One region of the Enterococcus dongliensis genome, then DNA from elsewhere that is predicted to be linked to it. Evidence: predicted binding sites of a transcription regulator. Region 1 holds the regulator's gene; the other holds the start of a gene.
What was found. The regulator NrdR, encoded in region 1, represses ribonucleotide reductase genes. The targets are predictions, from matches to a motif close to ACACNATATATNGTGT.

Region 1 (7,463 bases):
TAGTCAAAGAAGTGATGGAAAATACTGTTCAATTAGACGTACCGCTAGTGACAGATAGCAGCTGGGGAAATACTTGGTATGAAGCAAAGTAAACTGAAGCTGGAGGAAATCCAGCTTTTTCTGCAAGTTTTGATAGAGAAAAAATCTTCATAAATTAGTTAGCAACTGTTAAGAATGTTGATCAAGTTAGGATGATAGAGATGCCGGAATTACCAGAAGTCGAGACAGTCAGAAAGGGATTGGTCTCATTAGTTAAAGGAAAAACCATCGCCAAAGTAAATGTTTATTGGCCTAGGATCATTGAATTTCCAGAAGTTGAAATTTTTCAGCAGCAATTGTTGGGAGAAACATTGGAAACTGTTGATCGCCGGGGAAAATACCTGATATTTCAGTTTACTCATTATGAAATGATTTCACATTTGCGAATGGAAGGAAAATATGAATATTTTGCTGAACCGACAGCGTTAGATAAACATAGTCATGTCCAATTTATTTTTTCAGATGGGACAGAATTGATCTATCGTGATGTGCGAAAATTTGGCCGAATGGCTTTGCTGAAAAAAGGAATGGCTAAAGAGTATAAAGGATTGTTGCAATTAGGTCCAGAACCAACGCCTGCTGATTTTGATCTAGCTGATTTTAAAACACAGCTTCAAAAATCTTCAACCATGATTAAGCCGTTGTTATTGAATCAAAAAGTCGTCGCGGGATTAGGAAATATTTATGCCGATGAAGTATTGTGGTTAGCTAAGATCCATCCCGAACAGCCAGCCAATACGTTGGATGCACAAACGATTGCTCGGTTGCGCGAAGCGATTATTGAAGTTATCACCAAAGCAAAAAAAGCAGGCGGGACGACGATCAGAACGTACTTGAATGCTTTAGGTGAAGCGGGGCATTTTCAACAAGAATTACATGTCTATGGACAAACTGGAGAACCTTGTGCTCGTTGTAAAACGCCAATCATTAAAATCAAAGTCGCACAAAGGGGAACCCATCTTTGTCCCCACTGTCAAAAACTAAAGAAGGTGTAAAGATGACTTTTGTCTTAGGAATAACTGGTGGAATCGCCAGCGGGAAAACGACAGTCGTTCGTTTTTTTAAAAAAGAAGGCTTTCCCGTAGTCGATGGAGATATCATCGCCCGTAAAGTGGTAGAACCTGAAACTGACGGATTGAAAGCTTTAGAAAAAAATTTTGGTCCAACTATCTTACAAAGCAATGGAAAATTAGACCGAAAAAAATTAGGCTCGATTATTTTTTTCGATGAAAAGAAGCGCCAATTAGTAGACGAAACCCTTGATCCATTTATTCGAGGAGAGATAAATAGACAGATCCAAGAAGCGAAAAAAAGTAATGACCTAGTGATCGTAGATATCCCATTATTATACGAGCGGCACTATGAAATGCTGATGGATAAAGTAGCGGTGGTCTATGTGAGCCCAGCAATTCAATTAAAACGCTTGATGGCAAGAAATGAATTGTCGGAAAAAGAGGCGTTGATGCGGATAAATAGTCAACTTTCTTTAGAAGAAAAGAAAAAAAGAGCAGATATCCTCTTTGACAATTGTGATTCAATAGAAACAACACATAAGCAAGTTTTGGATTGGTTGAAAGAAAATAAATTTGTTTCTTAATGAATTCAGCGTCGTAGCCTTACGACGCTTTTTTTAGCGAGCTGGTTATGGTAAACTCATGTTATATAAATAAGGAAGTTTTTTCTTTCAAAAATTTTTGTTTTTAAAAAATAATTCTATATAACAAAAGATATTTACGAATTACGTGAATAGAATCAAGCTTAAGAAAGAGCGGGTGAAATTATGCGTTGTCCAAAATGTAATCATAATAATTCTCGGGTAATCGACAGTCGCCAGACAGATGACGGACGAGCGATTCGCCGGCGTAGAGAATGTGAAAGCTGCGGGTTTCGTTTTACAACGTTTGAACGAATCGAAGCGACACCATTATTAGTGGTTAAACGAAACGGTGATCGTGAAGAATTCAGCCGCGATAAGATTTTGCGTGGCTTGATCCGTTCAGCTGAGAAACGTCCAGTAGCGATGGAACAAATGGAACAAATTGTCGATCATGTAGAAAATCGTGTTCGAAGCACCGGAGAAAATGAAGTCGCAACAAGCAAAATTGGTGAATTTGTAATGGAAGACTTAATGGATGTTGATGAGATTGCCTATATTCGCTTTGCGAGTGTTTATCGTCAGTTTAAAGACATGTCTGTCTTTTTAAAGGAACTACAAGAAATCGTTGATAAAGCAAAGACGACGGATGAAGAGTAGGAGGCATTTTTAGTGGCAGTAGAACTGAAACCCAGCACTTTTTACACGGTTTACGGTGAGCCGCAACTTGATCAAAGTCAACAGGATGCATTGCTATATTTATATCAACCAGTCATTGGTAGTACTGCTTCAAGTTTGTATTTAACTTTAGTAAGTGATATTACATTGGAAGGCAAAAGTCCTAGTCTGATGCATACAGATTTATTAGCAGCTATTGATATCGGTTTGATGAATCTAGTTAAAGCACGTGAGCGTCTTGAAGGTATTGGTTTATTAGAAAGTTATCAACAGACTGATCATGAGATTGGGCTGAGTTTGATTTATCAACTACGGTCACCATTAGTTCCAAGCAAATTTTTCCAAGATCCTTTAATGTCCTATCTATTATTAGATAAGATTGGAAAGGGCCGCTATGAACGACTGGTTGAGCGATTTAAACCAAAGACATTTGCTAAAGACACTATCAAAAATATCACCAAACGTTTTCGAGATGTTTATCGCTTAGATGAACAAGCGTTTAGTAGTCAAAGTGAGACGTTAGAAGATACTCAAGAAACTTTTACCACTAAAACAGACTTCGATTGGTCATTGTTTGCTCAACAAGTGAAACGCTTCAATTTGGTACTAAGCGTTGAAGAACGAGAAAAATTACAAACATTCCAAACACTCTACGGATTGAATGAATTAGATTTAGCAGAATATGTTGCAAAAGCTGCAGCTGGTGAAAAAAACGGTCTGAACTTTAAGTATTTACGGCAATTGATCAATAAAGAAAAACGACCCAATGTTTCAGTAAAAAAAGAAACAGCTTCAAAAGAAACTGCCGAAAGTACCGCAACATTTTCAGCACAAGAATTAGAAATCATCACTCAAAGTAAAAAAATCGCACCGGTAACTTTTTTACGAGCAATTAAACGGGAAAAGGGCGGCTTTGAAACCAATACAGAAGTCCGATTATTGGAAGATTTGATTGGTCGTAATTTACTGCCTAAAAGTGTGATCAATATTATCATTAATTATATTTTAGTAATCAAAGATCAGGCTGTAATCAATGCCAATTATTTACATGCAATTGCTAATGATTGGGCACAGAAAAAAATTACTACACCAGAAGGCGCGATCGCACATGTGCGTGAGAATAGTCAGCAGCTAGTTAAAACACAGACAAATCGGCCAACTTATCAAAAACGAGGGACTGTCCGTAAAGAGACGTTACCAGAACATATCAAACAGCCGCCAAAAGAAACGAGGTTGGCTCCTGAAAAAGAAGCCGAATTAAACCGCAAATTAGCACAATATTTAAGCAAAGAAGGTGACGATTAATGGAAGATGTCGGAAAAGAATTGAATCGCATCATAAAAAGTCGCGGAATCGATGGCCGCTACCGACAAATGATGGAAGAGATCTTAGCAGATGAGGATGTGCGCCAATTTATTGAAGAGCATAAAGAAAAATTGACGCAAGCAGACATCGAGAAATCTTTTGCAAAACTGTACGAATTTGTGCAAGAAAAGAAGAAATATCTAGCTTCCGATCCTACTATGATTGCGCCAGGTTATGAACCGCAGTTGAGCTTAAACTTTCATTTCATTGATGTCACGTACGTTCCAACAGATGAATTACTTCGCTTGAAACGAGAAGAAGAAATCCGTAATCGCGTGAATTCTTTAGATATGCCTAAAGATATTCGAAATGCTTCTATTCGGACATTTGATAACACATCTGGTCGGCTGGAAGCATTAGCTGCCTCATTGGATTTTATTGATCACTATGAAGAAGCCCCTAAACAATTTCATAAAGCTTTGTATTTAGTCGGTGGATTTGGAGTGGGGAAAACCTATTTATTAGGAGCGGTGGCCCATGAATTAGCTGTTAAAGGCTTTGAGACGACCCTGTTACATTTTCCCACTTTTGCTGGTGAAATGAAGCAAGCAATTTCAAAAGATCAAGTGGGTCCTAAGTTGAACGAAGTCAAGCACGCACCGATTTTAATGATTGACGATATCGGGGCGGATTCTATGAGTGCGTGGATCCGAGATGAAGTTTTAGGTGTAATCTTACAATATCGTATGCAAGAACAACTACCGACGTTCTTTTCTTCCAATTTTAATATGGAACAACTGGAACAACATCTGTCTGTTACTCAACGTGGAGATGAAGAACCGCTGAAGGCACAGCGAATCATGGAACGTATACGTTATTTAAGTAAAGAAATCTTTATGGTCGGTGAAAATCGTCGAAACGGTTAAAAAGCGAAAATTCTCTTAGAAAAAAGCAAACGCCCTATTAAAAAGCGCTGTCATTTAGCTCTTTTTTAGGGGCGCTTTTTTTAAGGAGTGTTATAATCTATTTTAGGATGTGAAGAAATGAACGCCAAAGATTTATCGAATCGTTTACAAAAAGCTGCGGAATTTGTGCCGCAAGGAGCTATTTTAGCAGACATCGGCTCCGATCATGCTTATTTGCCAGTGGCTTTGATGCTGCAAGGAAAGATAGCTCATGGTATCGCTGGTGAAGTGGTCGTTGGTCCCTATGAATCTGCCAAAAAGCAAGTCGCTAAAAATGGTCTAACAGAAAAAATCGATGTTCGTTTAGCAGATGGACTAGATGCAGTTGTGTTAAATGATCATGTTTCTACCATTACAATCTGCGGTATGGGCGGTGTGCTGATTCGGGACATTTTGCAACGAGGCAAAGAAAATCAGCGTCTGTCAGGCAAAGAGCGTTTGATTTTACAGCCGAATGTTGGTGAACGCCAATTACGTACATGGTTAGTTAATGAAAATTATCAACTTACGGATGAAGCAATCGTGGCCGAAAATCAAAAAATCTACGAAATAATCGTAGCTGAAAAAGTAGAAACGACTCCAGAGTATTCTGCTAAAGAACTTTTTTTTGGTCCGGTTTTACTGAAGGAAAAAAATTCTATCTTTCTTGAAAAATGGCGCCATAAATTGATAAAAAGTGAAAAGATACTCGCTAGCTTACGCCAAAGTGATCAAGATGTCGCAAAAAAAATCGAAAACGTCACACAAGAGATCAAATGGATCAAGGAGGTACTTGCCGATGCAGGGGAATGAATTTATCCAACGTTTTAAACGATATTGTCCTGAGTGGTTAGCAGAAGAAGGCGATCCAGTTGGACTGCATATTGGTACGTTGAATAAAGAAGTTAAACGAATCATGATGAGTTTAGATGTTCGCCCAGTAGTTGTTGAAGAAGCGATTGCTAAAAAAATCGATCTATTGATTGTAAAACATCCACCGATTTTTCGTCCAATTTCACGTTTGACGACAGATGAGGTCCAAACTAAAATGTATGCAGAACTCATTAAGCATGATATTGCAGTTTATGCGGCTCATACCAATATGGATATTATCCCTAATGGTTTAAATGACTGGTTTTGTGAGGCATTGGATGTTTTTGACACCGAATATCTGATTCAGACCCATACAGTTCAAATGAAAAAACTGGCTGTTTATGTTCCGCAAACTGATGCAAAAAAAATGCGTCTTGCATTAGCGAAAGCTGGAGCTGGTGAACAAGGAAATTATCAGGCAACGTCATTTACTGTTAACGGGACCGGGCGTTTTACCCCAAATGAACAGGCGATGCCGACGATTGGTTCGCCAAATGTACCAGAACAAGTCCAAGAAAGTAAAGTTGAAGTGATCTTCCCGGAAACAAGACAATCAGAAGTAATCGCTGCATTATTAGCTGCCCATCCATATGAGGAACCAGCATATGATATTTATCGACTAGACAATTTGTCAGAAAAATTTGGGATCGGTCGAGTAGGGAATTTAAAAGAAGGATTGTCTACGGAAGATTTTATTGCGAAAGTCAAAAAAGTTTTTTCATTAGAAGGTCTGCGAGTAGTTTATCCCCATGCAGCTAAAGAAACAATTAAACGAGTAGCAATCTGCGGAGGCAGCGGTGAAAAGTTTTATCCCCATGCTGTAGCTGCCCAAGCAGATGTATATATCACTGGTGATGTTTATTATCATACTGCTCATGACATGCAAGAAACAGGGATGGTAGTGATTGATCCGGGACACTATATTGAGTCGCTATGTAAAGAAAAAATGGTGGCTTTATTTAACCAATGGAAAAATGAAGAAGGCTGGGACGTTGAGATCATTTCATCGGATGTTTCTACAAATCCTTTTTCATTTAAATAAATAGCATTAAAGGAGAGAGTAAGATGTACGAAAATTTATTACCACGTTTTTTAGACTATGTGAAGACAGAAACTCGTTCTGATGCGACAAGCACCACAACCCCTTCAACGCAAACACAGGTGGCATTTGCCCATACCCTGATGAAAGAACTAGAAAAAATCGGCATGAAAGATATTGCTTACAACGAAGGAAACGGCTATGTGATTGCTACTTTACCAAGCAATTTGGACAAAGAAACACGAACAATCGGTTTTATCTCTCACATGGATACCGCTGACTTCAATGCAGAAAATGTCAATCCACAGATTGTTGAAAATTATGATGGTGAATCTACAATCAAGTTGGATGCCGCCGGAAAATATACTTTGAATGTAAAAGATTTTCCTAATTTGAAGAACTATGCTGGTCAAACGTTGATTACGACTGATGGTTCAACTTTATTAGGTTCTGATGATAAATCTGGAATCGCTGAAATCATGACGGCGATGGAATATTTGATCAAGCATCCAGAAATCAAACATGGTGAAGTACGGGTTGGGTTTGGTCCAGATGAAGAAATTGGGATTGGCGCGGACAAATTTGATGTTAAGGAATTCAATACAGATTTTGCTTATACTATGGATGGTGGTCCCATCGGTGAATTGCAATATGAAACATTTAGTGCCGCACAAGCTGAGATCACGATGTATGGGAAAAATGTTCATCCGGGAACTGCTAAAAATACGATGATTAATGCATTGCAAATGGCGATTGATTTCCATGATCAATTACCTGAAGATGAACGTCCGGAAAAAACAGATGGACGTCAAGGTTTTTATCATTTATTAGCTTTAAACGGAAATGTTGAAGAAGCGAAGATGACATATATCATTCGGGATCATGATCGTGATAAGTTTGAAGCTCGGAAACAAATAATCACTGATATCCAAGAAAAAATGAATAGTCAATTTGATCAAGAACGTGTTGAAATCGAGATGCACGATCAATA
Region 2 (7,463 bases), on a different contig from region 1:
TTTTCCTATAAACAGAAAAGTTCTCTCAATTATTAATTAATCTATGAATATCAACCTTATTAATATGAATGATGCTGTAACAATCACTTATTCAACTGATTTCATATAGATAAAATGCGTTCTATTATTTATGATAGCTCGTACGATGGATTTCACCTAGATCTATAAATAAAAAAACAGTATCCAATATGATTGGATACTGTAACAAGTGTCAATTCTCTACTGATGGCTCAAATAATACTCTTCTTCCATCTGTTGCATTTGCTTTCGAGTTTTTTTATTGTACCAAGGCGAAACGGTGAATGCCAAAACATCATTGATTAGATAGACCGAACTATTGACAAACATCGCTAAACTAGCCGAACCATGGGCAAAAGAAATATACCAAAGAACCATCTGAGCAAGCCCCGAAGCCAGCCACCAAAAATATTGATTATTATAGCGTAAAAAACTGATGATTCCAGCACTTAAACTGATTGAAAAAGCGATTGCGTCAATCCATGGACGAGGATCATCCGTAACTCTTTGGATCAAATAACCAGAAACAAAATAGACGATGATAGTACAGATAATTGCGACGAACCAACTTTTACCTGTAAATTTACGGATTTTTGACGCCATATTATGATTCCACTCTTTACTTAATAATACTGGAATATCCAATGTAATCATATAAGCAATCTGTTCCCCGATACTCAAATAATTTTTAGCTGAATAACCAACGTAAATAAAGCAAATTGCCGAAATAATCCCTAAAACACCATTAACTGATTTAGCGGCATTAATTGAAAGAATACATAGTACCCCGAGGGTTGTTCCGATGAAAGTGATCACACTTAGTATATCGATTGGTTGATTGACCAGCGTCATGACTTGGCACCCTAAACTAAAGAAAAAAAGATAATAATTTTGTTGCGGCCATCCTTTTAATTGATGAAGCAAAAAGTTGAAATAATTTAACATCTGTGACTCCTTCTAGAAAACAATCGTTCTTTTTTAAACAAAAAAAGGATTCGTTTAAAAAATCCCTTTTTCGATTAACCCTGTTGAATAATACCTCGCCTGTCCAGGCATTTGCAGATTCAATTTATTGGTCTCTTCTTTGATTTTTTTGATCACTATTTCTGAAGCTTTAGGATCTGCGACAAAATCATAACGATCTCCATCAATTTGAATTTTAGGACAAATATCAAAGGCATCAAACCATTGTTCATACCGCTGATTAACCAATCGGTAGTACTCCAACAATTCTGGATTCAGCGCAACTTGTTCATAATCACGCCCTCTTTTTTCGATCCGTTCCAACATTACATCAAAAGATACTTTGATATGTACCAATAAATCTGGACGTTTTTTAGGTGAGACCAGCTCCAGTTCCTTTAACATCGTATCTAATAAGTTATCGTATTGGATCACTTCTGCCTCGCTCACTCTGCCAAGATCGGCATTTAAATGGAAAAGAAGACTGTCCTCATAAATCGATCGATCCAGCACATTATCTGCTTGTTTTAAGGCATCTTTCATCGCCAAAAAACGTTTATTTAAAAAGAATATTTGCAATAAAAATGTATATTTTTTTGGATTTGAGTAAAACAATGGCAGTACTTCATTATCATCGACATTCTCGTAAAATGGTTTTGAATTCATTTCTTGTGACAACATATCTGTCAAACTGCTTTTCCCTGCACCAATCGTGCCAGCTACTAATAACATCGTTTCATCCATCCCTTCTCACTAAACTTTTCTTTCAAATCCTTGATAAATATTACTCTTAATTTTTTTGAAGTAAAGACTAGATTTTGTATGTTTTTAATGATATGTAAAAAAACAACACGATATGTTGTGTTGTTGATGTCAAGAGCATGAAGGTGCTTTCTAAAAAAAGAAGCCTCAGTAACATTGACTGAGACTTCTTCATTGATTATTTAGCTTTTGAACGACGTACGTAGTTTTGGTAAAGAATAATTCCTACTACCGTAAATCCAACTGGACCTGCGATCATCCAAAGTGTATCACGAACGCCTGCGCCTTCAATGATTGGTTGGAAAATTGTGAAGACATTTGCACCCAATACTAGTAAGAAGACTACTATACTGATAATCAGTGTCATGCCATGTGATTTGTATACTTCAAACGGACGATCCAAACCTTCTTTTTTCTTGAATTTAGGAAATGCGTAGATCAAGAACAAGTAAGGCAATGTCATCGACACATTTGCCATCAAGGTTAAAATGTTATAAAACGCTGATGGATCTGGTGTCGCAAATGAAGCAATCAAGATGATTGCAACAACAATCGCACATTGTGCCCACATTGCATAACTTGGCATACCATTTTCATTTAATACAGTAAATTTCTTCGGCCATAATTTCTTCGGTGTTCCCATAATCAATGTTTTCAATGGTGAATACGTCAATGTGAAGAAGGCTCCGCTATAAGCTAAGAACATTCCCAAACCAGTGTAACGAGCAAACCAATTTCCCATGCTGATAGCAGCAGCTTGGCTAAGTCCGATACCTTTACCAAATTCAACCCCTAGATTGTTCATCATTACATAAGAGATGTTCCCTAAGTTTGTTGTATCGCCTGATAAAATATCTTGCCAGTTTGTACTTACACCCCACAAGAAGATCCCTAGTGCATAACCAATCGAAATAATTAATGCTGATAGCACGACCGCTTTAGGGAATGTTTTTTCTGGGTTGCGTGTTTTATCAACCATCCCACCAACAGCTTCAAGACCTCCGTAAGCGAAGATTGCGAATACCGCAAAACCTAACAAACCGATTGGGCTTTGATAACTAGGATTTGGCGAATGTAAAATATGATCAAATGGTTGAGCCAAGTGGCCTTCATTTGCAACTAAAATAATACCTGAAATTACAATAAGAACAACATTCAAACTAGTTACCGCAAGTCCGCCAAGACTGGTAATCTTAACGATTCCTTTAACCCCTTTGATTGAGACTAAGGTAACAATGATCATCCATAAACATGCTAAAAGTCCAACCATTTGTGTTGAATTCAAACCGAACATGCTTAATTTTTGTGTTTGGTCACTTCCGGCAAAAGCCGTTGTAAAAGGAATCCAAACTTTTGATGATGTAGAAACCATCCAGACAACGTAAGAAGCAAACCACATGAACGTTCCAATAAATGCAAAACGCGGTCCCACGCTGACTTCCAACCATTTGTACATCCCACTATTTTCACCTTTGATCGTTGAACCAAATTCAGCCATCATTAAAGCAAATGGAATGAAAAATAGAATCGCAGCCACGACATAAAAGATGATTGAGCCATACCCCATTAAGTAGAATGCTACCGGACCGTTAGCAAATCCAAATACTGAGGTGAAGATCATCATGACCAGAGCGCCAAGTGTCATGCCTTTTTCTGCTTTGGACATTAAAACCACTCCTATTCAATTTTATCTAGGGTATTCACTACCAAATATGTTTTGATCTTATAATTAGTAATAACGAATGAATAAGAACATTTAAATGGAAGATCCCCTGAAATTACTTTACAATGAAAAAACAGCAAGCGCAAGATAGCTTCAAGTTAACGAATATTCTGAAAAAACCTATACGATTGAATAATTGCTCACAATAAAACGAGATCATGAAAATGAAAAAATAACAAAAAACTAAAAAACCAAGTACAATCATTTTAATTTGTTTTTTTATTATTTTGTATTTTTCTTTTGAAACGATCATATATCGGACCGTAGATACCTAAAAAACATTAGAAAGCGTTTCCTGTTCGCCACGGAATTATTATTTAAAATTAAAAAAATACAGGAATATGCCGATAAATGATCCATACATATGAGGATAGTTTTTAAATACCTATTTATTTACAACAGATTATGATAATTTCATTTGAATTATTTTAGCTTAGAATCATTTTTTAGCCATCGATTAATCATAGAAAAGCGGATAGAATTTAATTTTACAATAGCAATTCATAATAAATTTATGTAAACTATCAGTTAAAAAAGAGCCCATCGACTCTTTTTATACAATCAAAAACCGTTACGGCTTGTACTATATAAAATATTTTAGCCATCGATAGGCTTTCGGTGTATTTGCTATTTCTTTTAATCAATCATTTTTTAAGTAAACGGGCTTTTTGTATCATTTTATGATAATAGACCTGCATCTCTTTTTCAGCAACTTCTTGATCCAAATTCGCTACGTTGATCCACTTTACTCCACTGTTTTCATCTGCTTTGATTTGTAGTGGCTGATCTTCTTGCGCCATAAACAAGTAGGTCGTATTGATATGATGATGCGCTTTGACAAACTGGCCATTTTTAAAATGTGCTTGGACTGGCAAAATATCAAACGCAAACAAATCATCAGTTATCAATCGATATTTCTTGATCCCCGTCTCTTCTTCCAGTTCTTTTTGAGCGACTAATAAGAGGTCGTTACAGCCATCTGCGTGTCCACCTGTCCACGAATAAGACTGATAAATATTATGATAGACCATCAATACTTTATCATAGGTAAGATTGACCACCCACGCAGAAGAAGAAAAATGGTAGTCGCTATTTTCTCGTGTCAGCAGATTTTTTTGAAATTGTATTTGTTCTAGAAAAAGTTTTTGATCATTTGCTTCTTGCTGTGTAAAAGGTTTGTATGCTTGAATTTCTTCAATGATTTCTTTCATTTTTTATTGTCACTTTCCTGTCGTCATCTACTTATCAGCTAAATACCCTTCAGGCATTGGAATCAATTTTTCTGATTCCCGACTGAGGCTCTCCTCTGCTTTCCACCCGGCGATTTTATTTTCCGTTGCTTCGATCACCCCATCAAAAAGAGAATCACTTAATATTAGGCGTAGTGGTGATTCAGGCAATGCCGCAAGTTTTAAGATTGTCTTTGCTGCTAATATAGGGTCACTATCTGTCGCCTGACCCTCCTGTTCTTTTGCAAAGGCATCCATTTGTTGATGCAGTTCTTGATAATCCGGCAAGCGTTTACTATTATGCAGTTTCTTGTAAAGATCTGTCCAATAACCTCCTGGTTCAACAATAGTCACATGAACACCAAAAGGAGCCAGTTCCTGTGCTAAAGCTTCCGTCAATCCTTCTACCGCAAATTTACTAGCACTGTATAGACCTGAAGTCATCCAAGACATGATGCCCCCGATACTACTCATTTGGATAAAACGACCTGATTTGTCTCGCAAAAAAGGTGAAACGGCTTGAGCCGTCCAAAGAGAACCGAAAAAGTTTACATTCATTATCTGACGCGCCTCTTCTTCTGTTGTCTCCTCAATCATTCCTCCAAGCATCATTCCCGCATTACTCAAAGCAATATCGATGCCATTAAATTTTTCTGCTCCCTTAGCAGCAGCGGCTACTACCATGTCTCGTTCTTCAATATCGCCTAAACAGATCAGCAAAGAAGATCCATACTCTGTTTTTAACTTGCTGAGTTTTCCTTCTGTTCTAGAAAAAGAAATGACTTGGTCGCCATTTTCTAATACTAATTTTACTGTCTCAAAACCAATTCCTTTACTTCCACCAGTAATAAACCACGTTCTAGTCATCTGTCCACGCTCCTTTTTTCCTAATTACTCTCAATATGATTATAACAAATTAAAAGGCCAACAATAACTATAGTATCTAATATGCTGATTGTCAGTTATAAAATTCATACTAAGAGTCATTTTATTCAAAAAAAGTTGTGGCAAAAAACTTGCCACAACTCTTTTTATTTTGCACGAATCGGGAGCCATATTTGGAACTGTGCCTTCTGAGGATCAGCATCTAAATATAATTCGATATCTGGCAATTCAGCATATTCAAAACCTGAAGTTGGTAACCATTCAGTAAAAATCTGCTGTTGCAATTCTTGAATTGCTCCTGGTATAGGACCCGTTCCTGAGAATACCGCCCATTTAGCTGCCGGTATCTCATAGCGTGAAAATTCTTTTGTTTCTTGTTCGCTAACTACACCGATTACATATTCCCATTCATCTTGAACTTCTGGTGTTATCATGCTAGCACCTAAAACTCCTGGATTATTTTGATCCATCAACGGAAGTAGTTCTTGTAATTCACCACTCGTACTAACCTCGTTCCAAAATTGGGGAATTTTTTTCTGTGCTGCTTCCATATCTTCTCCAAGTTTTAAACTAACACCGGTAATAAAGAATGATGCTTTGTCAATTATTTGATACTCCATCGCTTGCACTCCCTTTACTGTAAGTTGGAAGGTCAACATAGGATAGCTAGTTAGTTTTGCGCCTGATTGTTTGGCTTCTTTTGGTGTTAGTCCTTGAATACTTTTAAATACTCGATTGAAAGAAGTTGGCGAGTCATAACCATATTTAAGAGCAACATCGATAACTTTTGCTCCTTGTTGCAGATCAACACTTGCCAAACTCATTTTCCGGCGCCGAATATATTCGCCCAAAGTCACCCCAGCAATATAAGAAAATATCCGTTGGTAATGATAACTTGAGCAGTGAGCTAATTGCGCCACTTTAGCCACTTCGATCTCTCCTACCAAATTATCTTCCACATAGGCAATGCTCTTATTAAAATAATCTAACCATTCCATTTATTTTCCTCCTGTCTTTACTATAACGGGACTAAGGGAAAAGTACCTCTTAAAATATGCCGCTTTTAGCGAGTTAAAAGGTCAGGCTTTCCAATCGATCAAAGGCTTCAGCTAAAAGCTCCAATGGTTGGGTCGCAGCTAAACGGATATAATCGTCACCTGTTGCACCAAAAGCTTTTCCGGGAACAAACAACACGCCGCTTTGTTCTAGAACTTTTTCTACAAATGCTACTGAATCCAGACCGCTTTTACTGATATTAATAAACGCATACATACTCCCAGCAACTGGTTGCAAAGATAAATATGAAATTTCAGCCACTCGTTGCTCGATATATTCTAAACGTTCTTTAAAAACAGCAACTGTTGGAGGAACAAGCTCTTCGTAGTGCATCAAGGCATAAATCCCTGCCCGTTGAGACGCAGTTGGCGCAGAATAGGTGATGCTTTCATTAATCATACCAGCAATTTGATTAATATAAGCTGGAGCAATCAAATAACCTAATCGCCAGCCCGTCATTGCAAAACCTTTTGAGACACCGCTGATTGTAATCGTATTTTCTGGAGCAAGACGAGCCATCGGTACAAATTTTTCCGTAAAAGCAAAATCTTCATAAATCTCATCAGAAATAATGAATAGTTCATTTTCAATAGCCACTTTAGCAATTTGTTTCAACGTTTCTTCGGAAAAAACAGCTCCTGTTGGATTATTGGGTGAATTGATAATAATCGCCTTAGTCCGTTTGGTGATTGCTTTTTTTAGATCTTCTACGTCTAATTGAAATCCGTTTTTTTCATACGTGGGAACAGTAATAGGGGTTCCTCCCGATAACACAACTTGCTCACGGTACGGTGAAAAATAAGGTTCATGAATAATTACTTCGTCAC

Region 2: a site for NrdR is predicted at 1,831-1,846, ahead of P7D84_RS11515 (deoxynucleoside kinase). Genes of this name have one in related genera too.

What each region holds. Positions count from the first base shown of each region.
Region 1 covers NZ_JARPZC010000006.1:74,916-82,378, forward strand. Annotated here, with positions in the region: gene polA (DNA polymerase I) at 1-92, shown strand, start outside; gene mutM (DNA-formamidopyrimidine glycosylase) at 201-1,034, shown strand; gene coaE (dephospho-CoA kinase) at 1,037-1,636, shown strand; gene nrdR (transcriptional regulator NrdR) at 1,820-2,293, shown strand; gene P7D84_RS06440 (DnaD domain protein) at 2,306-3,616, shown strand; gene dnaI (primosomal protein DnaI) at 3,616-4,542, shown strand; gene P7D84_RS06450 (tRNA (adenine(22)-N(1))-methyltransferase) at 4,660-5,373, shown strand; gene P7D84_RS06455 (Nif3-like dinuclear metal center hexameric protein) at 5,354-6,475, shown strand; gene pepT (peptidase T) at 6,499-7,463, shown strand, end outside.
Region 2 covers NZ_JARPZC010000017.1:26,323-33,785, reverse strand. Annotated here, with positions in the region: gene pnuC (nicotinamide riboside transporter PnuC) at 220-963, opposite strand; gene P7D84_RS11515 (deoxynucleoside kinase) at 1,018-1,725, opposite strand; gene yjeM (glutamate/gamma-aminobutyrate family transporter YjeM) at 1,922-3,409, opposite strand; gene P7D84_RS11505 (NUDIX hydrolase) at 4,111-4,677, opposite strand; gene P7D84_RS11500 (SDR family NAD(P)-dependent oxidoreductase) at 4,705-5,562, opposite strand; gene P7D84_RS11495 (AraC family transcriptional regulator) at 5,727-6,578, opposite strand; gene P7D84_RS11490 (pyridoxal phosphate-dependent aminotransferase) at 6,652-7,463, opposite strand, start outside.